Regions from separate parts of the Kitasatospora sp. MMS16-BH015 genome, predicted to be linked through region 1. Evidence: riboswitches for the same ligand, from Rfam matches in the RefSeq annotation. Region 1 holds a riboswitch; each other region holds the start of a gene.
The links. Region 1 has a riboswitch for cyclic di-AMP ahead of CFP65_RS21525 (M23 family metallopeptidase). Riboswitches for the same ligand answer to the same signal wherever they lie in the genome.
Positions count from the first base shown of each region.

Region 1 (9,330 bases):
TCACTGGCCGGGTCGACCAGGGTGTACCGCTCGTGCGCCCAGTCCGGCAGCCCGTGCGAGGCCGCGAGCCGCAGCATCCCGTCCCCGTCCACCAGGTACAGCGCCGACCCCTCCCCGGTGATCCAGGCCGGCCCCTCCGCCAGGATCGTCCCCAGCAACTCCGCCGCACTGTTGCACCGCAACAGCAGCCGCACGCACCGCATCGCCGTCCGAGGCGAGGGCCCGCCCGCCCCGTCCTCCGGCGGCAGCCATGGCGAGGACAGATCCATGCAACGATCCTAAGTTCGTGTGAGGCACCCGGCACGGGACGACAACCACCACCAGGGGCGCGGGGCCCCTCTCGATTCACTGCGTGCGCGGCCCACCCTGCACTCCGCCGCTGTCTTGCGCCCATGCCCTGGTCGCACTCTCCGTTGACGGTGCAACTGGCTCCCCGCGCGAGATGGCACCTTCGCCCCTCCCGATCTCGCGCAGTTCCCCGCGCCCCTGAAAACCCCTGCTCAGCTGCCCGCCCCGAGCCGTCGGACCACGACCACCGTCCGGTCGTCCGCCACGTCCGGCGCCACCCGCCGCAGCAACTCCGCCGCCGAGTCGGCCGCCCCGGCCCGGAGCAGCGGCGCCGCCGCACCGAGCAGGCGCCCGATCCCCTCGTCGATGTCCTCCCCGGGCACCTCCACCAGCCCGTCGCTGTAGAGCAGGAGTGCATCCCCGTGGTCCAGCTGACCGCCCGCCGCCGGGAAGGAGGCGCCGGGCAGGATGCCCAGGGCGGGGCCGCCCGCCTCGCGGAGCTGCCAGCTGCCGCCGAGGGCGCGGTGGTAGTGGGCGGCCGGGGGGTGGCCGGCGTGGAAGAGGCGGTACTCGCCGCTGGAGGGCCGCAGGGCCAGGTGGACGGCGGTGGCGAACTCGTCCTCCCAGTCCAGGCGGCAGAGGTAGTCGTTGGCCCGGGGGAGGAAGGATTCGGCGGGCACCGAGCCGAGCAGCATGGCCAGGGCGCCGGAGAGGTGCATCGACCGCGCGGCGGCCCGGCTGCCCTTGCCGGAGACGTCCACCAGGACGACCTCCAGGAGGTCGCGGTCGGCCCGGTGCGAGGCGAGCAGGAAGTCGCCGGAGAAGAAGGCGCCGCTGACGGGGGCCAGGGCCCGGTCGAAGCGCCAGTCGAGGAGCTGTTCGGGGAGCCGGCCGAGTGCCCGGGTCCGTTCGGAGAGTTCGACCAGCATCGAGTCGCCCCGGGTGCCGCGCAGGCCCAGCCGGGTGCGGTAGCGCGAGGTGAGCAGCACCAGGCCGGCGGTGGCGATGACCACGGCGGCGGAGCCGGGCCGCAGCCCGTACGGGGTGCGCAGGAAGATGTCCAGCATCAGCCCGACCGTCACCGGTACGAGCAGCGCGAGCTGCCGCCGGGTGTGCAGCACGAAGCCCCCGCAGATCAGCGGGAAGACCAGCATCGAGGGCGGGCAGTAGTCGGGCCAGCGGATCGCCAGCCAGGTCAGCAGGCCGGCCACGGCCGTGAGCACACCGACGGCCTCGCGTTCGGCCCGGGTCTCCCCGTCGAGCAGTCGGCTCAGCCACCGGCCGAGCGACCCCCGCCGCAACCCCTCCCGCACCTGCCGAGCCACCGTCGTGACTGCGGGCACCGCAACCTCCGCCAGCGCTCGGTCTCATCGGGACAATCCGCTCAATCTATCCCGAATCACCCCGCGCCCTGCGGAAGCGAGGCACCGGCGCCAGTGCCGGCACCGGCCCTACTGGCCGTCGCACTCCCCGTACGCCTGCACGGGAGCGGCCGCCACCGGCCGCAGCCGCCAGACCGAACGGGCTATCTCGACCGCCCGCCGCACCGCGCTGCCCACCCCGTCGCCACCGGCCGCCGGGACGAGTGCCGCGGGCACCGGCGAGGCCGTGCGCTGGCCGGGGACGAGGGCCGTGGTGGTCTGCGCGGTCTGCGTCATGGTGCCCACATCCTTGGAGTGATCCGCTCTTGCCCCGAACCATATGGCTACCCAGGCTCCGCACAGTCTCCCGGGTGTCCGGCGACGAATTGGTAAAGGAAACCGCGCGAATCCGTACCAGTCCATACCGGCCGAATCACCATCAGTTCCCCCGCGAACGGATCCTCAGTGCGCCTCGGCCGGGGCTGGGGCTTCGGCCGGTGGCCAGCTCCGCAGACCCTCCGTCAGCACCCGGGTCAGCCGCTCCCGGGTCACCGCGAGGTCCGCCGCCAGCTGGAAGGCCCCACCGGCCGTCAGGGCCGCGAAGCCGTGCGCCACCGAGCGGACCGTCCGGGCGGCGTGCACCGCCTCCTCGCCGGCCAGGCCGTAGCCGCGCAGCACCGCGATGATCACGCCGACCAGCCGGGCGGCGGCCTCGCGGAGCTCGGCGTCGTCCTGCGGGGCCTGCGGCAGCGCGCCGTACCGGTACGGGTGGCGCTCGGCGTAGTCGAGGTAGGCGTCGAGCAGGGCGGCCACCGCCACGTCCCGGCTGCGGCCGAGCACGGCCTCGCCGAGGGCGGTGGCCAGTTCGGTGGTGACCCGGACGGCGACCAGGCGGCGCAGCTCGGGCAGGCCGCCCGGTACGTGCTTGTACAGCGAAGGGGTGGCGACCCCGGCCTTGGCGGCCACGGCGGCCAGGGTCAGGGCCTCGGCGCCCTGGACGTCGACCAGGTCGATCGCGTGGTCGACCACGGCCTGCGGGGTGAGTCCGGCGCGCGGCATCAGGCGGCCTTCACGGCTGCGGCCTCGGCGGCGGCCACCTCGGCCAGGAAGGGCAGCAGCGCGGCGGCGGTGGCCTGCGGGTCCTCGGCCATCGGGTAGTGGCCGGCACCGGGGATCAGCACCTGGCGGGCGTTCAGCGCCTCGGCCTGCCGCTGGGCGACGGCGGCGGGGGAGGGGAAGTCGGGGTCCTGCTCGCCCATGACCACCAGGGCCGGGCACTCGACGGCCGCGCTCCAGCCGACCGGCGCGGAGTCGCCGAACACGTAGCCCCGGGTGGCGGTGGCCCGGCCGGGGGTGCGCAGGCTGGCCACCAGGCCGGCCGCGTAGGCGTCCAGGTCGGCGGGCTTGGCCTGGCCGAAGGCGGTCTTGCGCAGGTAGAGGCCCCAGAGGCTCGGGAAGCGGAGCACCGCGTGGCCGAGCGCCTTGACCATCCCGCGCTGGAGGGCGTTCGGCGACAGGTTCTCGATGAAGCCGTCGATCAGCGCGATGCCGGCCACCCGCTCGGGCGCCAGCCCGGCGGCCTTGACCACCGAGGCGGCGGTGTAGGAGCTGCCGACCAGGGTGGCCCGCTCGATCCCGAGGTGGCTCAGCAGGGCGAGCGCGTCCTCGGCGATCGCGGCGGGGGAGTAGTCCGCCCACTCGATCGAGGACTCGCCGAACCCGCGCAGGTCCATGGCGACCACCCGGTGCCCGGCGGCCAGCAGCAGCGGCCGCAGGTGCCGGTAGGCGTGCCGGGAGTCGAGCATGCCCGGCAGCAGCAGGACGGCGCTGCCGGTGCCCTCGTCGTCGAAGGCGATCCGCCCGCCGGGCAGCTCCAGGTACCGGGTGGCGGTGGTGGCGGTGGCGTTCATGGTGCTCCCCCTCGGGATCGGTGCGTTGTTCCCTGTAGCCATAAAGCTAAGGCTAATAGCCTTAGCCGTCAAGCGACTGGGATACGGTCGGCGCACCCGCACCACCTGAACCATCTGCACCAGAGGGGCCACCCGATGCCGTTCATCAACGTCAAGCAGCTCTCCGGCCGGACCGACGAGCAGAACGCGGAGATCACCCGCGAACTCACCGCCGCCTACGCCCGGATCACCGGGGTCTCGCCGGAGAACATCTGGGTGGCCATCGAGGAGATCCCGGCCACCCACTGGTCCTCGGGCGGTGTCACCTACGCGGCCAAGCGGGCCGCGGAGGCGCAGCAGTAGGGGCGGTGCTCACGGGGCGTCCACCCGGAACGGGTCGTGCTCGGCGAGCAGCTTGTCGAGCCTGGCCTGGTCGACCCGGGTGACGATCGCGCCGTCCTCCTGGCGGTCGCGGATCACCTTGGCCAGCGTGAAGGCCGAGGTGATCTCGTAGAGCAGGCCGACGGCGAGGAAGCCCCGCACCCAGGCGCTGACGGGCAGGTAGGCGATCCCGATCGCCAGGGCCGCCGAGGCGAGCCCGAAGGAGAGGATCGCCTGGATGTAGTAGGCGTTGGTGGTCCGGCCGGGCACTGGTGTGTTCATGACTCCAGGGTCGCCAACTCCCGTACTCGGCACATGAGTACGCGTACTCAACCGCAGCGCCCGGGAGTTGCCGGTCGACCGTCTCAAATCACCACGTATGCACCCGGATCGGACCTGACATCGTCCACAGGTCTGGACCGAGATGCCGAGCGGCTTGGAATCAGGGGCCACTCGGATTAACGTTTGATAACGCAGCGCGGTCGGCAACGCCGTACCCGAAACGGCACCGTGCGCCGTCGCCTAATCCATGGGCCCGCCCTCACCGGTGGGCCCGGGAGCCGGGGAACCACGTTCCACTGGGGTGAATCAGCCGGGCCCCCGCCCGGCCGTAGGAGACCTTCCTGCTCCGAACCCGTCAGCTAACCCGGTAGGCGCGAAGGAAGGAAAGGAGCGCGCCTCCCTTGGCGTCGACGCACTCCCCCGCAGGCCCGGCCACCCAGCTGCTGGACGGCCCCACCGTGCTGCCGCCCCTCGGAGACGAGGTGGCCAGGCATCGGATGCCCCGCCAGGCCCGTACCGGCGGCCCGCTGCTCGGCGTCACCGCGATGGCCGCCTCGCTCGGCGCCACCGGTTTCGCCGCGGCCGGCCCGGCCGCCGCCGCGCCGCTCCCCGCCGCCCCGGTGACCACCCCCGACGCGGCCACCGAGGACTCCACCGAGCTCACCCTCTCGGCCGACCCGGGCCTGGCCCTCGCCGCCCGGATCCAGCAGCAGGCCGACGGCCAGCGCACCGCCGCGGAGGAGACCGCCCGGGTGGTTGCCGCCCAGGAGGCCGAGGCCAAGCGGGCCGCCCAGCAGGCCGAGGCCCGGGCCGAGACCGAGCGCACCGCCGTGACCCTCCCGGTCGCCGGCTACACCCTCACCGCCCACTACGGTCAGGCCGGTTCCTACTGGTCGCACCTGCACACCGGCCTCGACTTCGCCGCCCCGACCGGCACCCCGGCCGTGGCCGTCGCCGCGGGCACCGTCACCTCGGCGGGCTGGGCCGGCGCCTACGGCTACCGGGTCGTCCTGACCCTCCCCGACGGCACCGAGCTCTGGTACTGCCACCTCTCCGCCATCACCACCACCGCCGGCCCCGTCACCCCGGGCACCCAGCTCGGCCGGGTCGGCGCCACCGGCAATGTCACCGGCCCCCACCTCCACCTGGAGGTCCGTCCGGCCGCCGGTGCCCCGATCGACCCGCTGCCCTGGCTCCACGCCCGCGGCCTCCAGCCCTGACTCCAGGGGCCCGACCCCAGGGGCCCGACCCCGAGCCCGACCCCAGGGGCTCGGGGAACTGCGAGGGCATCCGAAGGGGCGTGCACTCCTTGACGCCCCACCCGGCTCACCGCTCGCCCCCTCCGACTACTCCGTCTCCTGCTCCTGCTCCTGCTCCTGCTCCTGCTCCGCCGCCTCCTGCGCGGCCAGGTACGCGTCGATCTCCTCCGGGCCCGGCTCGGGGGCCAGTTCGGGGTACTCCAGCAGCAGCTCGGGCAGCCCCGGCACCGTCCACTCGCCGCACAGCCGCAGCGCCTCCCGCACCACCGCCGCCTCGAACTCGGCGTAGTCCCCGGACAGTTCGTCCGGCATCGGCAGGCCGAGCGCGTTCAGCCCGGCCAGGTTGCGGTAGCTGCGCCGCATCAGCCACTGCTCCAGCAGCGCCCGCGCGCCGTCGGTGGCCATGCCCACCGAGATCACCCGGGTCGGCCCCCAGCCGCCGTCCCCGCCGACCCAGTCCAGCACACCGAGCCCGTCCGGCCCGCCGCCCTCCTCCAGCGCCCCGAACGCGGCCAGCCGCTCCGTCTCGGGCAGCTCCCGGAAGGCGTCCAGCCAGGCCCGCACGGCGGCCGGATCGGCGGTGTCCACCCCGTCCGCCCGCAGCAGCAGGGTGTAGAGCCGGGGCCAGGTCACCAGGTGCGGCTGCCGCAGCAGCCCGCAGAGCAGCTCGCCCTGCCATTCGGCCTCCTCGTGCAGCCGCTCCCACCGCTTCGCGTTGAGCCGCCGGGCCGCCCGCTGGTGGTCGATCAGCAGCCGCACCGCCGCCCCGTACGCCTCCGGCTGCTCGGCCGGCTGCACGTACAGGTACATCCGCTCGTACAGCAGCTGCTCCACCACCGGCGAGGTCAGCTCGGGGAAGCCGTCGTGCAGCTGGGCATCACCGAACTCCAGCAGGGTCAGCACCGTCCGGACGGCCTCCTCCGGTACGGGCGGCAGGCCGGCTTCGGCGGCCCAGGCCAGTAGATCGGCGGTGCGGGGGTGCGGGGTGAGCTGGAGGTCTTCGACGTTCACCCTCGGTACGGTAGCCGCTGGGCCCACCACTCGGCGGTATCGTCGGGAGCCATGCAGCCCGAACCCACCCCGGCGCAGCCCCCGCACCCCGCCCCGGCCGAGCCCGCTCCGCTCCCTGAGCCCGGTCCGCTCCTTGAGCCCGCTCCGCTTCCTGAGCCCGCTCCGGCCGCTCCGGCCGTCCCGCTCACGCCGGTGCGGCTCACCGGGCCCCGGTTGGCGATCCGCGAGTTCCACCACACGCCCGAGGACGTGGACGCCCTGCACGCCGTCTTCGGCGATCCGGAGACGGCCCGCTACCTCCCCTTCGAGCCGCGCGACCGCGAGACCTGCGCCGACCAGATCTCCCTCTACCTGGACGAGGCCGAGGCCGAACCCCGCACGGTCTACCGCCTCGCCGTCACCCTGCTGGCCGAGGGCGAGCCCGAGTACGCGGTACCGATCGGCAACCTCGCCCTCGGTCTGGAGGGCGACCGGGCCGCCTTCCTCGGCTACGCGCTGCGCCGCGACACCTGGGGGCGCGGCTACGCCGGCGAGATCACCGCCCTGGCCTGCGACTTCGCCTTCGGCCCGCTCGGCCTGCACCGCCTCTGGGCCCGGGTCGACCCGGACAACACCGCCTCCTCCCGCGTCCTCACCCGGGCCGGCTTCCAGCTGGAGGGCCGGATCCGGCACGACCTCCACCTCGGCGGCCGCTGGCACGACGCGTTCCAGTACTCCCTGCTGGAGGACGAGTGGCAGGCCGGTGCCTGGCGCACCGGGGAGCAGCCACCCGCTCGGGGGTAGGGAGAACCCCACCCCGGATTCGGTAGTGGGCTGCAATGTGCCGAGGGGGGTCGGCGCGGCATCGTGGTGGTCGTAGCGAGGACGAGGACACGAGCCAGCAGCCCAGGGGGCCCAGGATGAGCACCATGCAGCCGAGTACGACGCTCTACGACACCAGCGCGTACCCCTACCGGCGGAAGCCCGCCCCGTCCTTCCTGCACGCCCCGTTCGCGGGGGCGACGTACCGGGAGCTGGGCTACCTGCTCACCGCCTTCCCGATAGCGACGGCGGCCTTCGTCGCGGCGGTCACCCTGCTCTCGGTCGGCGCGGGCCTGCTGGTCACCGTGCTGGGCCTCCCGGTGCTCGGCCTGCTGCTGGCGAGCGCCCGCGGCTTCGGCGCGGTCGAGCGCCTGCGCGCCCGCACCCTGCTCGACATGGAGGTCCCCGCCCCGGCCCCGGTCCGGCCCCGCCGCCCCGGCTTCTGGGGCGCCGTCACCGCCCGCCTGGCCGACGGCCCCGGTTGGCGCGCCGTCACCTACCAGCTGGTGGTCTTCCCCTGGGCGGTCTTCTCCTTCGTCACCTCGGTGGTCTTCCTCTCGGTCGGCTGGGCCGCCGCCCTCTACCCGGCCTACCACTGGGCGATCGCCCGCTTCACCCCCTGGCCCGGCCTCCAGCTCTTCGACTTCAGCAACGAGACCGGCGTCCACCGCTACTACCTGAGCTCCCCCTGGCAGATAGCCGGCTTCTCCGCCCTCGGCCTGCTCATGGTCTTCCTCTCCCCGCTCCTGCTCCGCGCCCTGACCAGCGTCCACCGCCTGGCCGTCCGCCTCCTCCTCGGCGCCCTCTAGGGCCTCCCGGAGAAGCCGAAAGGCCCGGCAGAAGAATCTGCCGGGCCTTTCGGTGCTACTGAGTAGCGGGGACAGGATTTGAACCTGCGACCTCTGGGTTATGAGCCCAGCGAGCTACCGAGCTGCTCCACCCCGCGTCGGTGAGATCACCCTATGCGACAACCCCCCACATCGCGAAATCCATTTCCCGAGGGCCCGCTCAGCGCGGTCGCCGCAGCCACTCGTCGAGGGCCGGGTAGTCCGCCGCCACCAGCCCGATCCGGGGGTCCACCCGGTACAGCAGGGCCGGCCCCTCGTGGTGCGCCGCCACCCAGGCCCGGTCCGCCGCACCGATCTCGTCGTCCACCCAGACGAACGGCCGCCCGGCCGCCCGGGCCACGATCGCCCGGGTCTTCCAGTGCAGCCCCCGCCGTTCGTCCAGCTCCTCCGACTCGGAGGGCTCCGGCCAGTCCAGCACCTCGGCCGGCGGCAGCCCCAGTCGAGGCGCCACCCACTCGTTCGCCTCGCCCAGCCAGGTCGTCGCCCAGACCAGCTCACCGTGCAGCTCCGCCAGCCGGGCCCCCTGCCCGGGGTCGATCCGGGTCAGCAGCGGGTTCACCCCGAGGGCATCCGGGCCAGGCTCCGGCGGGAAGGCCGGGTAGGACGACGCGGCCCCACCGAACGGGATGAGCACCCCGTCGACATCGAGGAACAGCAGCGGGTCGAAGGCTCCGGTCACTCCGGCACGGTAGTCCGCCGCCGCCTCGCCGCGTTCCCCTTCCCGCTCGCCGCCGCCTGCCACCGTGCCCCCCGACCGCCCGGTGGCGCCCGCCCGGCCGGTGGGCTCCGGGTGCGGGGGGTGGTGGGGCGTGTTGCGATGAGGCCACCGGGTCGTCGCAGGTCGAAGGGGTCTTCGTGCTGGTCACCTCGCGTCCGCTGGACGAGTACTGCGAGCTGTTCGGCCTCACCCGCCGCCGGCTCCGCGCCGTCCCCGGCCGGATACTCGACTGCCCCGGCGGCGCGGCCGGCCTCGCGGCCGAAGCCCGCGCGCTCGGGGTCGAGGTGGTGGCCACCGATCCGGCGTACGCGGCCCCGATCGCCACCCTCGCGGCCCGCGCCCGGGCCGGCCGCGCCGCGATGGCCGCCGCGATGACGGCCAGCCCGCAGCTCTACCCGCCGACGCGCCACGTCCAGCCCGCCCGCTACCTACGCGGCTGGGACCGCGCCCGCCGCCTCTTCGAGGCCGACGCCACCGACGACCCCTCCCGGT
Region 1 covers NZ_CP025394.1:4,957,561-4,966,890, forward strand. Annotated here, with positions in the region: gene CFP65_RS21490 (SpoIIE family protein phosphatase) at 1-269, opposite strand, end outside; gene CFP65_RS21495 (PP2C family protein-serine/threonine phosphatase) at 501-1,631, opposite strand; gene CFP65_RS21500 (hypothetical protein) at 1,740-1,946, opposite strand; gene CFP65_RS21505 (TetR/AcrR family transcriptional regulator) at 2,112-2,708, opposite strand; gene CFP65_RS21510 (alpha/beta fold hydrolase) at 2,708-3,559, opposite strand; gene CFP65_RS21515 (4-oxalocrotonate tautomerase family protein) at 3,695-3,901, shown strand; gene CFP65_RS21520 (YiaA/YiaB family inner membrane protein) at 3,911-4,201, opposite strand; cyclic di-AMP (ydaO/yuaA leader) riboswitch at 4,429-4,589, shown strand; gene CFP65_RS21525 (M23 family metallopeptidase) at 4,603-5,421, shown strand; gene CFP65_RS21530 (hypothetical protein) at 5,548-6,471, opposite strand; gene CFP65_RS21535 (GNAT family N-acetyltransferase) at 6,523-7,254, shown strand; gene CFP65_RS21540 (sensor domain-containing protein) at 7,371-8,081, shown strand; tRNA gene CFP65_RS21545 (tRNA-Met) at 8,145-8,218, opposite strand; gene CFP65_RS21550 (HAD domain-containing protein) at 8,281-8,799, opposite strand; gene CFP65_RS21555 (methyltransferase) at 8,976-9,330, shown strand, end outside.

Region 2 (9,330 bases), 4.3 Mb from region 1:
GGTGTCGGCGGTGGGCGGGGTGAAGCGCAGCCGGTGGGCGTACGGGGCCAGGGCGTCCACCAGCTCCAGGGCGGACTGCTGCTCGCCGGCCCGGACCAGCCAGGCCACCGTGAGCAGCGCGGCCTCCTCCGGCACCGTCACCCGGTAGTGGCCGGTGTCCAGCAGCTCCCAGAGCCGGGCCAGGCCGGCCTCGGTGAGGGAGTGGGCGAAGAGCTCGGCCCGGTCGGCCGGCAGGCCCGCCGCGCGGCAGGCCGCGGTCTCGTACGGCTGGAGCGGGCCCTCAGCACTGGCCCGGCCACTGGCGAAGCCGCCCTGGAGCACCTCCAGGGTGACCCAGCCGGGCAGGCCGGCCACCGGGGCGCGGCTGCCGATCCGCAGGCTGCCGTCCAGCATCCCGGCCAGCGCGGCGCGCCAGCCGTCGAGGCGGCCCTCGGCGCGGGTGCGGGTGGCCGGGTCGGAGTGGGTGCGGGCCGTCACGAAGGCCCGGGCGACCTGCCCGTGGGCGTAGTCGGCGGCGACGGTCGGATGCGGGTGCTGCTGCTCAGCGCTGGTGTCCATGGCCGGCATGGCGGGTGCTGCCCCCGCGCCCTCCGGATCCCGAGTCCGGTGCTCTGACTGACTGAGCTACACGCCGTTGCCGGTGATCCTAGGAGCGGGCCGCGGCGGGCGGCAACGCGATTTGCCGCGCCCGCCCCGGGGGAGGGCGGGCGCGGCGGGGCGGGGGTCAGTTGAGTGTGGACCAGCCCTGGGTGGCCGCGCCGGTGGCCGGGTTGGTGGTCACGGTGGTGGTGCGCGCGGTGGACGGGGTGTCGAGCACCAGGCCGGTGGCCTGGTTGGTGAGGGTGATGGCGCCGGTGCTGGTGGACTGGGTGACGGTCCACTTCTGGTAGGCGTTGGCGGGGTCGAAGGCGTTCTGCACCGTGACGGGGGCGCCGGCCGAGGTCGGGGCGGTCAGGGTGCCGGCGATCTGGGTGCCGGTGTAGCAGCGGTCGTAGATCCGGACCGAGCCGTCGGCGTTGCGGGCGAACTGCCACTGCTCGGAGGTGTGGGTGGCGTCCCAGGTGTTGAGGTCGGCCACGCCGCCGGCCGGGGCGCTGCAGGTGCCGGCCACCTCCAGGGCCAGGCCGCCGCTGCCGCCGTTGGTGAGGCCGTGGAAGGCGTTGTCACCGACGATCGCGGGGGTGACGGAGCTCGCGGCGGTGCTCAGCCGGTAGAGCGCGGCGGCGTGCGGGGCCAGGGTGGCGCTCAGCGGGCCGGTGACGGTGCTGGTGGCCTTAGTCCAGAGCTCCTTGGCGCTGTAGGAGCCGGTCAGGCCGAGGGCCTGGAGCGAGGTGGCGACGGTCTGGGTGGCGGTGGCGCTCTGGTTGAGCAGCAGGACGGCGGTGTCGCCGCCCGCCAGGGTGCGCTTGAGCACCAGCGGGGCCGAGCCGCTCGGGTTGCCGCCGACCAGGGTGGCCGGCTTGCCGAGGCCGTCCTGGTCGATGGCGATCATGTCGGCGTTCTTGTAGAGCGCGAGCGCCGAGGAGGTCAGGCCGGTGGACCAGGTGACGCCGCCGGAGGTGTGCTGGGAGGCGGCGGCGGTGCGCAGGTCGGCGCCGGAGATCAGCGGGGCGGCCAGCATCGAGAGGATGGAGAGCTCGCTGGCCGACTCGGTGTCGGTGTACGGCTGGTGGCAGGTGCAGGTGTCGGTGACGCCCCACTGGCCGTACGGGTCCTGCCAGCCGGCGAAGGCCATGTCGAGGTCGTTCCAGCTGCCGGGGCGCACGTTGCCCGGGTACTGGAGGGCGGTGCCCAGCTGGCCGTCGTAGAGCACGCCGCCGAGGTCGCTGCCCCGGTCGCCGCCGATCCGGCAGAGGTTGGCCACCTGGCCGCACCAGACGCCGGTGGGCGCGTAGCCGGGGGCGTTGTACCGGGCGGTGCCGGCGGCCTGGACCACCGAGTCGGAGCGGGCCGGGTCGTCGGCGGCCAGCAGGTACGGGACGCCGGTGTGCACGGGCTGGGCGGAGACGCTCATGGTCACCTTGCCCTTGCCCTGGCGGGCCGAGGCGGCGTCCAGCTGGCGCTGGAAGTCCTGCACCCGGGCGTACATCGAGCGGGTGAGCTCCCGCCCCTCGCCCTGGGTGCCGTAGTCGTGCCCGTCCGGGCCGGTGATGGTGCCGCCGTACGGGCAGTCGTCGTACTTCACGAAGTCGACGCCCCAGCTGACGAAGTCGTCCGCGTCGGTGGCCTCGTGGCCCAGGCTGCCCGGGTGGCCCTGGCAGGTGGTGTAGGTGTCGGTCCCGTACAGGCCGAACTTCATGCCCTTGCCGTGCGCGTACCAGCTCAGGTACTGGATGCCGTTCACCGGCTGGCCGTTGACCAGCTGGTTCGGGAAGTTGCGCGGGTCGGGCACCAGGTGGCCGGTGGTGGGGTCGTTGCCGGTGCCGTCCAGGCCGCCGACCGGGTGGCCGCCCGCGTCGTAGAGCTGCATCGCGCCGTAGGAGTTCTTGACCAGGTCGGTGGTCTGGCCGGAGCGGTGGCCGAGCGACCAGCCGTCGTCGATGGTCACGGTGTCGTAGCCGGCCGCGACCAGGCCGTTGGCCACCATGTAGTCGATGGTGTCCTTGACCTGCTGCTGGGTGACGCCGGTGCCGAGGCTGTTCCAGGAGTTCCAGCCCATCGGCGGGGTGAGGGCCTTGCCGTTGGCCAGCGGCGGGGTGGCCGCGTGGGCGGTGGTGGCGGTGAGCGGGGCGAGCGCGAGCAGCAGTGAGCCGGCCGCGGCCACGGTGACGCGACGCAGGGACTGAGCCATGTGGGGGGAAGCCTTCCGTAGGGCGGGCCGGCGCCGAGTGAGGAGGGTTTGCCCGGCCTCGCCGTGTTGAGAATTATTTGTTTCTGTTGAGTTATGTCAAGAGTGATCACGGGGATCGGGGAGGCATCCCGGGAAGATCGGGGAGGCTTCTTATACACCCACTGGCCACCTCGGGGTCACCCGGGGGACGATGGGCGCATGGCCCGTACGACGGCACGGCCGTCCGCCTCCCGCAGCGTCGCCGCGCAGGTGTTCGCCCTCCAGGTCGTCGTGGTGCTGCTGCTGGTGCTCGCCGCCGTGCTCGCGCTGGTGATCCAGTCCCGGCGGGACAGCACCACGGAGGCCCGCAACCGGTCGGTCGCCGTCGCCCAGACCTTCGCCGACTCGCCCGGCATCGCCGCCGCGCTGCGCTCCCCGGACCCGACGGCCCTGCTCCAGCCGAGCGCCGAGGCGGCCCGGAAGGACTCCGGGGTCGACTTCGTGGTGGTGCTGGGCACCGACGGCATCCGGTACACCCACCCGCTGGTCGACCGGATCGGCAAGAAGTTCGTCGGCACCTACCAGCCCGCCCTGCAGGGGCAGGTGGTCACCGAGCAGATCAACGGCACGATCGGCCCCCTGGTGCAGGCCGTGGTGCCCGTGCACGACGCGAACGGCACGGTGGTCGGCGCCGTCTCGGCCGGGATCACCATCAGCAAGGTCAGCGGGGTGGTCCAGCGCCAGCTGCCGCTGCTGCTCGGCGCGGCGGCCGTCGCGCTCGGGCTGGCCACCGTCGGCACCGCGCTGGCCAGCCGCCGGCTGCTGCGGCAGACCCACGGGCTCGGCCCGGCCGAGATGACCCGGATGTACGAGCACCACGACGCCGTGCTGCACGCCGTCCGGGAGGGCGTGGTGATCCTGCGCGCCGACGCCACCCTGCTGCTCGCCAACGACGAGGCCCGGCGGCTGCTCGACCTGCCGCCCGACGCCGAGGGGAGACCGGTGGCCGAGCTCGGCCTGGACGGGCCGGCCGCCGAGCTGCTCGCCTCCGGGCGGGCGGTGAGCGACGAGGTGCTCTCGGCCGGGGCCCGGCGGCTGGTGGTCAGCACCCGCCCCACCGACCGGGCCGGCGGCCCGCCCGGCACCGTGGCCACCCTGCGCGACGCGACCGAACTGCACGTGCTCACGGCCGAGGCCGAGGCCGCCCGCCGCCGCCTCACCCTGCTCTACGAGGCCAGCCTGGCCATCGGCACCACCCTGGACGTCACCCGGACGGCCGAGGAGCTGGCCGAGGTGGCCGTGCCCGCCTTCGCCGACCACGTCACCGTGGACCTGGCCGAACCGGTGCTGCGCGGCGAGGAGCCCCGGCCCGGCCCGGACACCCCGATGCGGCGGGTCGCCAAGAGCGGCATCGCCGAGGAGATGCCGCTCTACCCCGTCGGCGAGCGGATCACCGTCCACCCGGCCACCCCGCAGGCCTGGAACCTGGGCACCGGGCAGGCCGGCCTGGAGCGCGATCTCGCCTCGGCCACCGCCTGGCAGACCCAGGATCCGCCCCGGGCCCGGCGGGTGCTCGAACACGGCATCCACTCGGTGGTCCGGGTGCCGATCCTGGCCCGGGGCGTGCAGCTGGGCCTGGTCAAGTTCTGGCGCTCGCAGCGGCCCGAACCCTTCGACCTGGACGACCTCTCGCTCGCCGAGGAGCTCACCGCCCGGGCCGCCGTCAGCATCGACAACGCCCGCCGCTACAGCCGCGAGCACGTGATGGCCGTCGCCCTCCAGCGCAGCCTGCTGCCCGGGGCCCTGCCCAGCCAGAGCGCGGTGGACGCCGCCTACCGCTACCTGCCCGCCCAGGCCGGCGTCGGCGGCGACTGGTTCGACGTGATCCCGCTGCCCGGCACCCGGGTCGCCCTGGTGGTCGGCGACGTGGTCGGCCATGGCCTGCACGCCGCCGCCACCATGGGCCGGCTGCGCACCGCCGTGCACAACTTCGCCACCCTCGACCTGCCGCCGGACGAACTGCTCGGCCACCTGGACGAGTTGGTGGCCATGATCGACCAGGAGCGGGAGGGCGAACCGGTCGCGGAGGTGACCGGGGCCAGCTGCCTCTACGCGATCTACGACCCGGTCTCGCTGACCTGCTCGGTGGCCCGGGCCGGCCACCCGCCGCCCGCCGTGGTGGCCCCCGACGGCTCGGTCAGCTACCCCGAGCTGCCGGCCGGCCCGCCGCTCGGGGTCGGCGGAATGCCGTACTCCGCCGGGGAGTTCAGGCTGGAGCCGGGCAGCCGGCTGGTGCTCTACACCGACGGCCTGGTGGAGGACCGCAGCCGCGACATCGACACCGGCCTCGACCTGCTGGCCGAGGCACTGCGGCAGGCCGGCCCGGAGCCGGAGGAGACCTGCGAGGCCGTGCTGGCGGCGATGCTGCCGCACGGTTCGGCCGACGACGTGGCCCTGCTGGTGGCCCGGACCAAGGCGCTGCCGCGCGAGCACGTGGTCGAGTTCGCGGTGCCGGCCGAGGCCGCGGCGGTCTCCCGGGTGCGGGCCACCGTCACGGCGCAGCTGGAGAGTTGGGGCCTGGACGAGCTGGTCTTCACCACCGAGCTGATTCTCAGCGAGCTGGTCACCAACGCGATCCGCTACGGCGCCGAACCGATCCGGGTCCGCCTGCTGTACGACCGGGGCCTGGTCTGCGAGGTCTCCGACACCAGCGGCACCTCGCCGCACCTGCGGTACGCCGCGGCCACCGACGAGGGCGGCCGCGGGCTCTTCCTGGTGGCCCAGTGCTCGGAGCGCTGGGGCACCAGGTACACCGAGAGCGGCAAGGTGATCTGGGCGGCGCAGCCCGCGCCGCCCGAGGGGTACTAGCCCGCTGCGCTAGCTGCCGAGGTGGAGGACCTGGCCGGGGTGGATCAGGTTCGGGTCGGTGCCGACGGTGGTCTGGTTGTGGTCGTAGACGTGCTGCCAGCCGCCGAGGTGGTAGGTGTTCGAGATGTCCGAGAGGGTGTCGCCGGGAAGGACGGTGTAGTCCTGCGGGGCGGCGGGGGCGGGCGTGGCCGGGGCGGCGGGCGCGGCCGGGGCGGGCTGCGGGGCCTCGGCGGTCTGGCCGGTCGGGGTGGTCGGCTGCGTGGTGGCGGTCGGGGCCGGGGTGGGCTGGTCGCCCGTCGACTGGGAGGCGGTGGGCTGGGGCGTGCCGGGCTGGGCGGCCGGGGGCTGCGGGGTGCTCGGCTGCGCGGTGGCGGGCTGGCCCGTGGTCGGCTGCGTGGTGGCGGTCGGGGCCGGGGTGGGCGTGGTCGCCGGGGCGGCAGGCGTGACCGCCGTCGGCGGCGTGACCGGCGTGACCGGGGAGGTGGGGGTGGTCGGGGTGCCGCCCGGGACGGTGGCCACCGGGTCAGGGGTGGCGGTGGCCGGGGCCGTGGGGGTGGTCGGCGTGACCGGGGTGGTCGGGGCCGTCGGCGGGGTGGGGGTGGCCGGGGCGGTGGTCAGCGCGGAGCCGCAGCTGTCCCAGAGGCCGGGGCCCTTGGCGGTGAGGATCTGCTCGGCGACGGCGATCTGCTGCGCCTCGGTCGCGTGGTCGGGCTGCGCCGCGTACTGGTCGCCGCCGTAGCGGCTCCAGTCCTTGAGGCTGATCTGGAGGCCGCCGTAGCCGCCCTCGCCGTCGTTGGAGGCCCAGTTGCCGCCGCTCGCGCAGTGCGCGACGGTCTGCCAGGCGGTGACCGGCGCGGCGTGCGCACCTGCGGCGGTGAGCAGCGGCAGGGCCAGTCCGACTCCGGCGACGGAGGCGGCGGCCACCGCGCGGTCGGTCTGGGTGGGGCGGCGGTGTCGTCCGGAGCCCGAGAAGACCATCAGTTGTCCCTCTCCGCACGCCTGCGAAGTGAGCTGTCGGGTTCGGACCGGAGAGTGGCCCGGCCGCGCTGGGCGGCTTCACCCCGAGCCGTGGGGCACGGCGTGGTACGTGGGTCCCCCGCTCCCGCCCAGGGGTCTGCGTCGTTGTCCCGGAAGCGCGGTGGGCGGGATTCGGCGTGGCCGCGTCCGGGGCCCGTGGAGTTCGGGCTGCCGTGAGACTAGAGCGGATCTCGCTCAGATAACAACCCGGCAACCCGACCATCACACAATCAACACGCGTCTCGGGTGCCTCGTCGTCAGTCCTGCTTCGCGAGGGCCTGCTCGGCCTTCGGCAGGTTGGCATGCAGATGGTCCAGGTACGACTGCGCCTGCGCCCCCGGGTGCGCGCCGCGGGCGAAGGCGAGCATGTTGCCGGGGCCGGTGTTGTAGCCGAGGGCGAGGAGTTCTTCCTTCGTGTAGGAAGAACTTCGCTGCTCGGGCAGCTGGTCGGCCAGCCCGGCGAGGTACCAGGCGGCGGCCTGGATCGCGAGGTTCGGGTCGTCCGGCAGCTCCTCCCAGTTCCGGTTCGGGAAGTGCTCGGCCTTGGTCTCGTCGAAGGCGGCCCGGTGCATGTTGGCGATCCCGAAGGCCGAATCCGGCTTGAGGCGCTGCCAGGCCCGTTCCAGGTCCGGATCGTGCGGCTTGTACGCCTCGTTGTAGAGCACCGCGAGCAGCAGCCGGGGGCTGATGTCCGTCTTCGCCGCCCAGGCGCGGACCTGCGGGGCGAAGGCCGCCGGGTCGTAGCCGGTGCCCGTGGTGGGCCCGGTGGCCTTGGCGGAGGGCGAGGCCGGCTTCGGGGAGGGCGCGGCCGACTTCGTGGTGGTGGGGAGCGGAGTGGCGGCGGCGGAGGAAGGGTCCGCCGCCCGGCAGCCCGCCAGACCCACCATCAGCACCACGACCGCCGCCACCCACCCGTACCTGCTCATGTCTTGGGATGGTAGGCGAAGGACGGCTCACCCGGATGGGCGACACGGGCTGAGCAAGCGCTCAGCCACCGGCGGTCAGCAGCTCCACCAGGGTGCGGACGCCGAACCCCGTCCCGCCCAGACCCCACTCGGGGTCGTCCGCGTCGGAGAGCGCCGTGCCCTGGATGTCCAGGTGGGCCCACGGGGTGCCCGGGGGGACGAAGTGCTGGAGGAAGAGCCCGGCCAGCATCGCCGTGCCGTGCCGCACGCCCAGGGTGTAGTTGACCAGGTCGGCCACCCGGGAGTGCAGCTGCCCGCCGTAGTCGGGTGGCAGCGGGAGCGGCCAGCAGCGCTCGCCCGCCCGGGCCGAGGCCGCCAGCAGCCGGGCCAGCAGCTCCTCGTCGGTGGCCATCACCGCCGCGATCCGGCGGCCCAGGGCCACCGCGGCGGCGTCGGTCAGGGTGGCCAGGTCGAGGATCGCGTCCGGCCGGGTCTCGGCGGCCAGGGTCAGCGCGTCCGCCATGATCAACCGGCCCTCGGCGTCGGCGTGCCGGACCTCCACCGTGGTGCCGCTGCGCATGGTGAGCACGTCGCCGACCCGGATCGGGTCCGCGTTCGGCATGTTCTCGGTGAGCGGCAGCCAGCCGTCCACCGCGACCGGGCAGCTCAGCGCCGGCAGCACGGACATCGCGGCCAGCACCGCCGCCGCACCCGCCATGTCGGCCTTCATGGTGGCGAGTTCGGCGTTCGGCTTGAGCGCCAGGCCGCCCGCGTCGTAGGTGACGCCCTTGCCGACCAGCGCGATCCGCCGCTCGGACCCGCCGGCGGGGCGGTACCGCAGCCGGACCAGCCGGGGCGGCACCAGCGAGCCCCGGCTCACCCCGAGCAGCCCGCCGAGCCGCTCGTGGGCGATCCGCTGGGCGTCCCAGACCTCGCACTCCAGGCCGGTCTCGGCCGCGAGCTTGAGCGCGCGCTCGGCGAAGAGCGGGGGAGTCAGCTCGGCCCCGGGCTCGTTGACCAGGTCCCGGGCGAGGGCGACGGCCGCGCCGACCCGGAGGCCGGCTGCGAGGGCCGCCTCGGTGGCGGGCCCGCTGTGGCGAGCGGTTTCGGGGGCGGCTTCGGCGGTGGACCCGGTGTGGTGGGCGGCTTCGGCGGTGGGCCCGGCGTGGTGGGCGGATTCGGTGGTGGGCCCGGCGTGGTGGGCGGATTCGGTGGCGGCCTCGGCCGGGAGCAGGTCGATCACCTGGTCCGGGGCGGTGCGGCGGACGGCCTCCTCGGTGGAGAAGTGCCCGGCGTAGCGGTAGGCGCCGAGCAGGTAGCCCTCGGCGAGTTCGCGCAGGGCCGGGCCCGGGGCGTGCAGGGCCAGGCGGCGGTGGTCGCGGACGGCGCGGGCCAGGTGGGCGGCGGCGGTGCGGGTGGTGGTGGGGTCGAGGGCGGCGCGGGGGCCGCAGCCCCAGAGCACCCGGACCGGCTCGCCGGGGAGGTGGAGCACCTGGCCCAGGGCGCCGGTGAAGCCGGTGCCGGCGAGGAAGGCGGCGGTCAGGTCGGCGGGCAGCTCACCGGCGAAGACCGGCACCACCACGGCGTCCACGTCGGCGGGCTGCTGCGGGGCGAGCCGCCACTGGGCGCTCATGCGGTGCGCGCGGCCCGGCGGGCCGCTCCCCAGGCCTCCAGGTCGGCCAGGTAGGCGGTGGCGAGCTCGGGCATGCCGCCCGCCGCGCCGACGCCGGCCCAGCCCCGGGCGGCCGAGATGGCGTACGGGTCGATCCG
Region 2 covers NZ_CP025394.1:659,378-668,707, reverse strand. Annotated here, with positions in the region: gene CFP65_RS02925 (hypothetical protein) at 1-558, opposite strand, end outside; tRNA gene CFP65_RS02920 (tRNA-Pro) at 558-634, opposite strand; gene CFP65_RS02915 (alpha-galactosidase) at 725-2,791, opposite strand; gene CFP65_RS02910 (SpoIIE family protein phosphatase) at 2,990-5,638, shown strand; gene CFP65_RS02905 (transglycosylase family protein) at 5,648-6,616, opposite strand; cyclic di-AMP (ydaO/yuaA leader) riboswitch at 6,621-6,767, opposite strand; gene CFP65_RS02900 (transglycosylase SLT domain-containing protein) at 6,913-7,581, opposite strand; gene CFP65_RS02895 (M17 family metallopeptidase) at 7,643-9,193, opposite strand; gene CFP65_RS02890 (hypothetical protein) at 9,190-9,330, opposite strand, start outside.
Region 2: linked by a shared signal. The riboswitch ahead of CFP65_RS02905 (transglycosylase family protein) and the one ahead of CFP65_RS21525 (M23 family metallopeptidase) in region 1 are both predicted to bind cyclic di-AMP.

Region 3 (9,330 bases), 2.8 Mb from region 1:
CGGGGTCGGCCGCGTAGCCGGCGGGCAGGTAGATCCGGATCCTGTGGAGGCCGGCCAGCTGCGGGGTGCTCACCGTGACGGTGAAGTCGGTGGGCGAGTGCACCTCGGGAGTGCCGACCTGGGTCAGGCCGAAGCCGTCGGTCAGCACGGGTGCGGTGGGGGCGCCGTCCGCGTGGGCGGGGGCGGCGCCGAGCAGGGCGGAGGCGGTCAGCGCGGCGGCGGCCAAGGCGGTGCCCAGGTGGCGCCGGGTGGGTCGGGTGGTGGCCATCGTGCGGTCCTTTCGCGGTGGCTGAGGGTGGGTCAGAGCGCGCAGAAGGCGGCGGAGGTCGCCCGCCCGGTGTCCTGCTGGCCCCTGGTGGGGCCGCCCACCAGGTGGTACTCGGTGTTCGCGCGGAGGACCTGCCTGGTGCCGTCCTCGCTGCTCAGCCAGTCGCTGTCGTAGCCGAGCACGTCGCCGCCGTGGCTCCAGGCCCACTGCCCGCAGGGCAGCTGCTTGTGGATGACCCCGAGGCCGTAGCCCCCGAGGCTGCTCGGCACGGTGGTCGTGAGCTCGGTCTGCTGGGCGGGCGGCAGCAGCTTGCCGGTCACCAGCGCCCGGCTGAAGGCGGCCATGTCGTCCAGGGTGGAGACCATGGCCCCGGCCGCGCCGAAGGTCTGCACGTTGGAGACGGTGACGTCGAGGATCACCAAGGAGGACCCGAGCGGGTACTCGTAGCCGTGCAGGTAGTTGCCGTGCAGGCTCGGGTCGCTGGTCGGGAAGGTGGTGTCGGTGAGCCCCAGCGGGGTGATGATCCGCTGCTGGATCTCGGCCGCCGGGCTGTTGCCGGTCACCGCGGTGATCACCATGCCGGCCAGCACGTAGTTGGTGTTGGCGTAGCCCCAGGTCTGGCCGGGGGCCGAGGCGGGCGCGTGCTGACGCAGCGCCAGGTTTACCAGCGCCTGCGGGGCGAAGGCCTGGTCGGGCTGCAGGTCGGCGCCGTAGTTGAACGCGAAGGCGGCGTCGGCCGCGTAATCCGGCAGCCCCGAGGTGTGGTTGAGCAGCTGACGGATGGTGATCTTCGAGCCGTCGTAGCCGTTGGCGCTGACCGCGCCGGGCAGCCACTTGGCGACGGTGTCGTCGATCGAGAGGCGGCCCTCGGCCTCCAGCTGGAGCAGCACGGTGGAGGTGAAGGCCTTGGTGCTGCTGCCGATCCGGTACTGGGCCTTCGGGTCGGCGGGCGTACGGGTGGCGCGGTCCTTCACCCCGGCGGCGACGTACTGCACGGCGTCGCCGCTGCGGACCAGGCCGACCACGGCCGGGTAGCCGTCGGCCACGCCCTGGCGGGCGCCGGCCTGGAGCAGTGCCTGGGCGCTCGGCACGTCGGCCCGGGCCGGCGCCGTGGTGGCCAGGGCGGCGAGCGCGGCCAGGGCCGCGGCGGCCAGCGTGGTGCGGTTCGGCTTCATCGAGTTGTCCCCTCGGACGATCGTCAAACATGGGCATGACATCACAGGTGCCGTGGATCGGCGGAACCCATGCTGGCCCGGAGAGGGGGCGGGCGGCAGGACAGACGACCGGCAATCCGTTGCCGGTCACGTCATGGCTGGTCAGACCGGCCGTGGCCGCGGTACCGGCAGTGGGCGGGCGCCGCGTGGTGGCCGCCCACGGCCGGTACCGCGGCCACGGCCGAGGAATTGGTCGATCCATGCGCAAGGGCCCACCCCCTGGGGAGGGGGCGGGCCCTGGTGCGCTATTGGTGCGCTACTGCTGCGGTCAGATGCGACCGGCGAAGTCCGGCGCCCAGTTGGCGACGGTCTCGGTCTTCACGCCGGCCCGCGGGTTGGCGGCCTCGACGTACTTGCCGTCACCGACGTACAGGGCGACGTGGTAGACGCCCGAGTTGCTGCCGTTGTTCGACCAGAAGAGCAGGTCGCCCGGCTGCAGGTTGTCCAGGGAGACGCGGGTGGTGGCGTCGGCCTGGTCGGCGGCCACGCGCGGCAGGGAGATGCCGGCCTGGCGGAACGCGGCCTGGGTCAGGCCGGAGCAGTCCCAGCCACCGTCGCTGGTGCCGCCGTAGACGTAGGCCTGGCCCAGCTTGGACTCGGCGAAGGAGATCGCGGCGGCCATGCTGCCGGTGGCGGCCGGGGCCTGGGTCTGCGCCTTGGCCGGGGCCTGGGCCTGCGGGGTGGAGCGCTTGGCCGAGGTGGTGCGGGTGGTGGCCTTGGGCGCGTCCTGCTGCTGCGGGGCGGCCTGGGCCGGGGCCTGCTGCGGGGTGGCGACGGCGGAGCCGAGGCTCAGGTGCTGGCCGGGGTAGATGGTGTCCGGGCCCTCGGTGAGGACGGACTTGTTCAGGTCGTACAGCTTCTGCCAGCCGCCCTGGACGTTGTTCTTCTGGGCGATGGTGGAGAGCCAGTCGCCCTCGACCACGGTGTAGCTGCCGGCGGCGGCGGGAGCGGCGGCCGGCTTCTGGCCCCAGTCGCCCTGGCCGCGGTGGCCCCACTTGGAGCCGGACTGCGCGGTGGGGGCCGACTGCGCGGCCGAGTCGGAGCTGCTGCTGTCGGCCTTGGCGGCCGGCGCGCTCGACTTGGCGGAGGTGTCGACCTGCGGGGTCTCGCCGCCACGGGTCAGACCGCCCTGGATGGAGCAGACCGGCCAGGCGCCGGGGCCCTGGTCGGCGAGCACCTTCTCGGCGACCGAGATCTGCTGGTCCTTGGTGGCCTGGTTGGCCTGCGCGGCGTAGTCGTGACCGCCGTACGCGGCCCAGGTGGAGGAGGTGAACTGGAGGCCGCCGTAGAAGCCGTTGCCGGTGTTGATCGACCAGTCGCCGCTGCTCTCGCACTGGGCGACCTTGTCCCAGGTGGAGACCGAGGCGGCCGAGGCGGCACCGGCGGTCAGGCACGGGATGGTCAGGCCGAGGCCGACGACGCCGGTGGCGGCGATGAGGCGGCGGGCACGCTTGGTCGCGTTGATGGGCAGCATGAAGAAGCGTTCCTCTCCCACGCCTGCGAGGTGAGCTGTCGGATTCGGGCTGGAGTTGCCCGGCCGTGCGGCTGCACGGCTTCACCCCAAGCCCGGTCGCGGTCCGAGGACCGCTGCCGGGCGACTTACCTGGTTCCCCCGCCCCTGCCGTGGTGCGTTTTCGCGTTTCCAGCTCGCCCGGCGGCAGGACTCGGCGTCCCGGATGAGCTGGGTCCGTGTGACCACGAACGGGAGGACATTAAGCAGACTTAAGTTGAATCTGCAAACACTGTGATCGCCATCACAGATCATCTTCAAGTCGTTTACCTGCATCGAATTTCCGACACGTCAGGTTCGATCGCTCGCACACCGTCAAAACCCGTGCCGCAGCGGAAAGCTGGCATCCGTTCAGCCCCGGGATCTGACGCCGATTCCGCCCCCGCCCGCCAAGGTCTCGAACGGGTAAACCACCGGCAAAGACCGGCCGCCAGGGTCGAAGGTCCCGCCGTCGACGGGGTCGAAGGGCCTCCCGGGGCCGGGTCCGAGGGCCGGGTCCGAGGGCCGGGTGGCTCCCGGGCACGGAGAAGGGCCCCGGACGGGTGTCCGGGGCCCTTCGGGGTGGCGCGTCAGGCGGTGGGGGCTTCCTCGGCGGCCTCTTCGGCCGGGGGAGGGGTGGGGAGGGCGGCCAGGTAGGTGGAGGCGATCAGCTGGCCGACGGTCTGGTAGGCGCCGATCGGGGCGGCGCCGGGGCAGCCCGTCTCCTCGGCGGCGGTGGCCAGCAGCTCGGGGTCGGCCTCGGGGCCGATCACCAGCGGGGCCAGGGCCGGGCGCTGGGAGCCGGTGGCCCGGAGGTGCTCGACGGCGGCGGCGACCGAGCCGGGCACGTCGAGCGCGGCGGCCACCACCGGCACGGCGAGCCGCGCGGCCAGCAGGACGCCGGTGATGCCGGCCGCAGCGGCCGCCTCCTCGCCGCCCACCGTGGTGAGGACGACGCCGTCGGCGGCGGTGGTGATGGCGAACAGGCGGGCGCGGTCGGCCCGGGCCAGCCCGGCCTCGGAGAGGCGGACGTGCACGGCCTCGGCCAGCAGCGGGTGCGGGCCGAGCGTGTCGGTCACGGTGGCCCCGTGCTCGGCGGCCAGCTTGTGCAGCTCGACGAGGTACTCGTGCGGGCCGGCCAGCAGCGGCACCAGCACGGGGGCGGGCAGCCCCGCCTCGGCGGCCGCGGCCAGCAGCCCGGCGACGGTGGCGGCGCCCTCCTCCGCGGGGGAGCCGTCCAGGTAGGCGGCGGTGGCCTCGATGCCCGGCTGCTCGCCGCGCACGACGGAGAGCAGCTCCTCGACGACGGGGCGGGCCTCGGGCCCGGCCGTGGCCGGCACGGCCAGCACCAGAGCCGGTGCGCCGGCGGGGACCTCCGGGCGCTCGGGACGACGGTGGCGCCCCCGCGCACGGGAGCCTGGCGTACGGACGGGCAGTGGTGCGCCCGGGATCGCTGCGGTGCTCATGGCGGAGATCGTAGGACATTACGCCGACAGGCCTGCAGTCGGCTCCCGCCCCCGGCCCGTCCGGATCCACGGGACGGGCCGGGGAAAGCGGACATTCACCACCAAACCGCCCGCGAATGGCCGCTGACGTGCGATCTCTTCACCGAAACCGCCCAGCTGTGCCCGATCTCCGTCAAGTTGAAGCCTCCGTTCCGCGTGACCTCGGTCACAGGAGGGGTGCGAAGTGACGGACCGTGAGTCGGCCCGCCCGGTCGAAGATCAACGCCGCGCCGCGCCTCCTGTACGGGGCGTCATCGAACCAGTTCTCTTCGCCCGGCTATGTCCGCTTACGAGCCGTCAACTGTGCCCGGAGGGGCAGGAAAACCGTCCAGTGACGCTGGCTTATGCACGCGCAATTGCCCGTGCTGATGCACGTGCATTCGGGCTATCATCACGTCAAGTAAGGCGAATCCCAGTCAGGTCGCAGTCAGGTCGGGAGAATGACGATGCAGAACACGTACAACGGCATGGCGGCTGCGAGCCTGGAGGGCGTGGTCTGGCAGAAGAGCAGCCACAGCAACTCGCAGGGCAACTGCGTCGAGTTCGCCGCGCTCCCGGGGGGCTCCGTGGCGATGCGCAATTCGCGTTTCCCCGAGGGCCCGGCCCTCATCTACACCCGCGCCGAGATCGAGGCGCTGCTGCTGGGGGCCAAGGACGGGGAGTTCGACCACCTGGCGTTCTGACGGAGGCTCGGAGCGCTGCGGCGCTCCGCCGGGGCCGCCGTGGGTCATGGGACCTGCGGCGGCCTCCGCGTTTCCCGGTCCTGCTCGAGGGCGCGTGCGCGAGAGGGGCGCGGCGCCCCGTACCGTCAACTGCGGGCACGAGCGGCCGGCGGGCCGACTTCGTGCGCGCGGTTGGTGGTACGGAGCCCCACGCCCCTCGATGACGGGTGGTCGGACTGCGGCGGGGCGGTCCTCGGCGGCCACCCGGACGGGGAGTCAGGCGGAGCGGCGGTGGCGGCCCGACGGGCCGTCGGAGCGGCGCGGCTGCGGGCGCTCCTCCTCGGCCTCGAAGACGGCCCAGACCACCTTGCCGGCGCCGGCCAGCGGGTGCCAGCCCCAGGAGCGGCTGAACGAGTCGACCAGGTGCAGGCCGCGGCCGGATTCGGCGACGAAATCCGCCTCCCGGGCCACCGGGCCGCTGCTGCTCGGGTCGCTCACCGCGCAGACCACCTGCGGAGCGCGGTGCACCAGGCTTATTCGGATCGGCAGCACCCCCGCCGACAGCGCCTCCGCAGCCACGACCGGAGCGCCGACGGAGCGCGGGCCCGGCTGCACGGGGAAGCGGGTCGGCTCGATCACCGGACAGCCGGACTCGGCCTGGGTGAGCGCGTGCCGCAGGGCGTTGGTCACCAACTCCGAGGCGACCAGCGCGACATCGTCGAAGAGACCGCCAAGGCCCCAGCCCTGGAGCGTCGAGCGGGCGAACTCCCGGGCGGTTCTCACGGCTTCCAGACGGGGCGCGAGGGTACAGGTGACCACGTGGGGGTCGGCCGCGACGGCCGTACCTGTGCTCATGAAGAGCTCCTCCCATAAGGGGGCCGACACGGCTGGACCCGCCGGGGTCATGCCGGTCACCTCCGACTCGCTCGGTCGCGCCGTCACCTCACCCGACACCACCACGCACGCACACGTGAACCCAGCCGTGCGGGGGCGCGGCCGGGGTGCGGTGTGCGGTTACGCGTGAGGGGTCGACGCGGTGCCCGCGGGGTTGCCAGGGATGTGCAGGTGCACGTGCACCATGGTCCTCTGCGCCCACGGCAGATGCAAGAGTCGATTCACGTGCAGTCGCACAATCGGCATATGCAAGCGCCGGATGCACGTGCATCATGGGGGATCTCATGCAGAACTGGTAGATCGTTGCCCCAGTACCGGCACCGAGAGCGCTCAACTGATGGCAGACTGTGCGCTGTTTGTCCAAGGCGGAGGTTTCGACGGCATGACCACAGCTCAGCCCGGTGGTGGCTCGATGGTTCGCCGCATCCTCCTCGGCTCCCAGCTGCGGCGGTTGCGGGAAGGACGCGGCATCACGCGCGAGGACGCGGGGTACGCGATCCGCGCATCCGAGTCCAAGATCAGCCGGATGGAGCTCGGTCGCGTCTCCTTCAAGGAGCGCGACGTCGCCGATCTGCTCAGCCTCTACGGCGTGGACGACAGCGGCGAGCGCGAGGCCATGCTCGGCCTGGTCCGCGAGGCCAACAAGTCCGGCTGGTGGCACAGCTTCAACGACGTGCTGCCCGGCTGGTTCCAGACCTACGTGGGCCTGGAGGAGGCCGCTGCGATGATCCGCACCTACGAGGTGCAGTTCATCCCCGGCCTGCTCCAGACCGAGGACTACGCCCGGGCGATCTTCTCGCAGACCCGCCCGGTGATCTCCGAGGAGGAGCTGGAGCGCCGGCTCGGCCTGCGGATGCGCCGTCAGAAGCTGCTGACCAGCGGCGAGAGCCCGATGCTCTGGGCCGTCATCGACGAGGCCGCGCTGCGCCGCCCGGTCGGCGGCCCCAAGGTGATGCGGGCCCAGGTCCAGTACCTGATCGACATGGCCGAGCAGTCGAACGTGGTCATCCAGGTGATGCCGTTCCGCTTCGGCATGCACGCGGGCGAGAGCGGCGCGTTCTCGATCCTGCGCTTCCCCGAGCAGGACCTGGCCGACGTGGTCTACCTCGAGCAGCTGACCAGCGCGCTCTACCTGGACAAGCGGGACGACGTGGACGCCTACGTGCAGGTGATGGAGCGCCTCTGCGTGGACAGCCTCACCCCGGACCGGACCACCGAGCTGCTCGCCGCGATCCTCGCCGAGGGATAGCCGGTCTGACGGTCGGTCAGGCCGGGCCCGGGCCCGGTGGGGTGCCCAGCTCCCAGGGCAGGCGGTAGCGGGCGAACAGGTCCGCCCGGATCGGGGTCAGCGGGATCGACGCCCCCGGCAGCAGGACACCGATGCAGCCGCCCATCAGCGCGCTGCGCAGCACGGCGTGGTCGCCGACCGGATCGGCGGAGCCCCAGTCGCGGAGCAGCTCCTGGAGGATGCCGCCGAGCCGGCGCTGCTCCGGGTCCTGCACGAAGGCGCCCACGTCCGGGTCGAGGATCAGCGCCAGGTGGGAGCGCATCACCCGGGGGTGGGTGAGCGCGAGGGTCAGCACGGTGTCGATCCCGAGCGCCAGCCTCGCCTCGCCGCCCGCCTCCGCCGGCAGGCCGTCCAGGGCCGTCGAGAGGGTCTGGTGCATCAGCCGGTGGGTGGCCGACTGCATCAGCAGCCGTTTGCTCTCGAAGTAGTACGTCAGCAGCCCCCGGGCCAGCCCGGCGCGCTCGGCGATGTCACTCAGCGTGGTGCGGGCGTATCCGTGCTGGTCGACCAGCTCGACGGTGGCCCGGAGGATGCGCGCCTGGGAACGTTGGCGCATTTCCTCGTTGACCGAATCCCCACGAGGTGCCATCGTGTCTGCTCCGTACGTTGATTGGCTCCCGGCCAATATACTGGCGCAGCCCGTCCGTACGGAGAGCCGACTCCACCAACACGGGGGTTTGGTGGAGTCGGCTCCTGGGTCCTCGGTATTCGCACCGATGGGTGCGGATCGGTCAGACCGCCCGGCGGCGCCGGGCGTCGACCAGGGCGCCGTACACGGTGACCAGCAGGCCGAGCAGGGCGATGCCGACCACCAGCAGCAGGGCCGGGCGGTAGCCCGCGAGCTGCTCCTGCGGGCTCTGGCCGCCGTGACTGCCGCCCGTGATGACGGCGGTGACCGCCGCGAGGGCCATGGCCGTGCCGACCTGGATCGCGGTGTTGACCAGCCCGGAGGCCAGGCCCTGCTCCTCGTCCGCGACGCCGTCGGTGGCCGCGATGTTGACCGAAGGGAAGGCGAGCGAGAAGCCGACTCCGATCAGCAGCATGCTCGGCAGCACCAGGCCGAGGAAGGTGCTGTGCTCGTCGAGGCGGAGGAAGAGGGCGAAGCCGGCCAGGAGGGCGAGCAGCCCGATCGGCATCAGCCGGGCGGTGCCGAAGCGGTCGACGATCGCGCCCATCTTGGTGGCCGAGAGGGCGATCAGCGCGCCGGCGGGCAGGAAGGCGAAGGCCATCTCCAGCGCCGACCAGCCGAGCAGGCGCTGGAGGTACAGCGTGGCGATGAACTGGAAGCCCGCGTAGGCGCCGACCATGCCGAGGGCGGTCAGATTGGCCCGGCTCACCCCGCCGTTCCGGAAGATGCCGAGGCGCACCAGCGGGGCGGCGCTGCGCTGCTCGATCAGGACGAAGGCGACCGCGAGCAGCACGACCACCAGCAGCGAGCCGAGGGTGCGCAGGCTGGCCCAGCCGGCCGACTGCGCCTCGGTGACGGTGAAGACCAGCAGGAGGAGGGCGGCGGTGCCGGAGACCGCCCCGGCTATGTCATATCCACCGGCGGTGCGCTGGCGCTCGGTGGGGCGGGGGAGCAGCCGGACGGCGGCGACCAGGGCGGCCAGCGCGATCGGCACCGGCATCAGGAAGGTCCAGCGCCAGCCGACGGCGGTGAGCAGGCCGCTGAGCACCAGGCCGAGCGAGAAGCCGCTCGCGCCGCAGGTGGTGTAGATGCTCAGGGCGCGGTTGCGCGCCGGGCCCTGCGGAAAGGTCGTGGTGATGATCGAGAGCCCGGCCGGGGCGGTGAAGGCCGCGGCCACCCCCTTGAGGAAGCGGGCGGCGATGAGCAGCCCGCCGTCGCTCACCAGCCCGCCGAGCAGGGAGGCGGCGGCGAAGACGCCGAGCGCGACCAGGAAGACCCGGCGCCGCCCCAGCAGGTCGGCCGCCCGGCCGCCGAGCAGCAGCAGACCGCCGTACCCGAGCACGTACCCGCTCACCACCCACTGGAGGGCATTGGTGGAGAGC
Region 3 covers NZ_CP025394.1:7,783,546-7,792,875, forward strand. Annotated here, with positions in the region: gene CFP65_RS33440 (alpha/beta hydrolase family protein) at 1-268, opposite strand, end outside; gene CFP65_RS33445 (serine hydrolase) at 301-1,443, opposite strand; gene CFP65_RS42255 (transglycosylase family protein) at 1,751-2,977, opposite strand; cyclic di-AMP (ydaO/yuaA leader) riboswitch at 2,962-3,123, opposite strand; gene CFP65_RS33455 (hypothetical protein) at 3,562-4,437, opposite strand; gene CFP65_RS33460 (DUF397 domain-containing protein) at 4,923-5,159, shown strand; gene CFP65_RS33465 (ATP-binding protein) at 5,415-5,993, opposite strand; gene CFP65_RS33470 (helix-turn-helix transcriptional regulator) at 6,415-7,281, shown strand; gene CFP65_RS33475 (TetR/AcrR family transcriptional regulator) at 7,298-7,876, opposite strand; gene CFP65_RS33480 (MFS transporter) at 8,052-9,330, opposite strand, start outside.
Region 3: linked by a shared signal. The riboswitch ahead of CFP65_RS42255 (transglycosylase family protein) and the one ahead of CFP65_RS21525 (M23 family metallopeptidase) in region 1 are both predicted to bind cyclic di-AMP.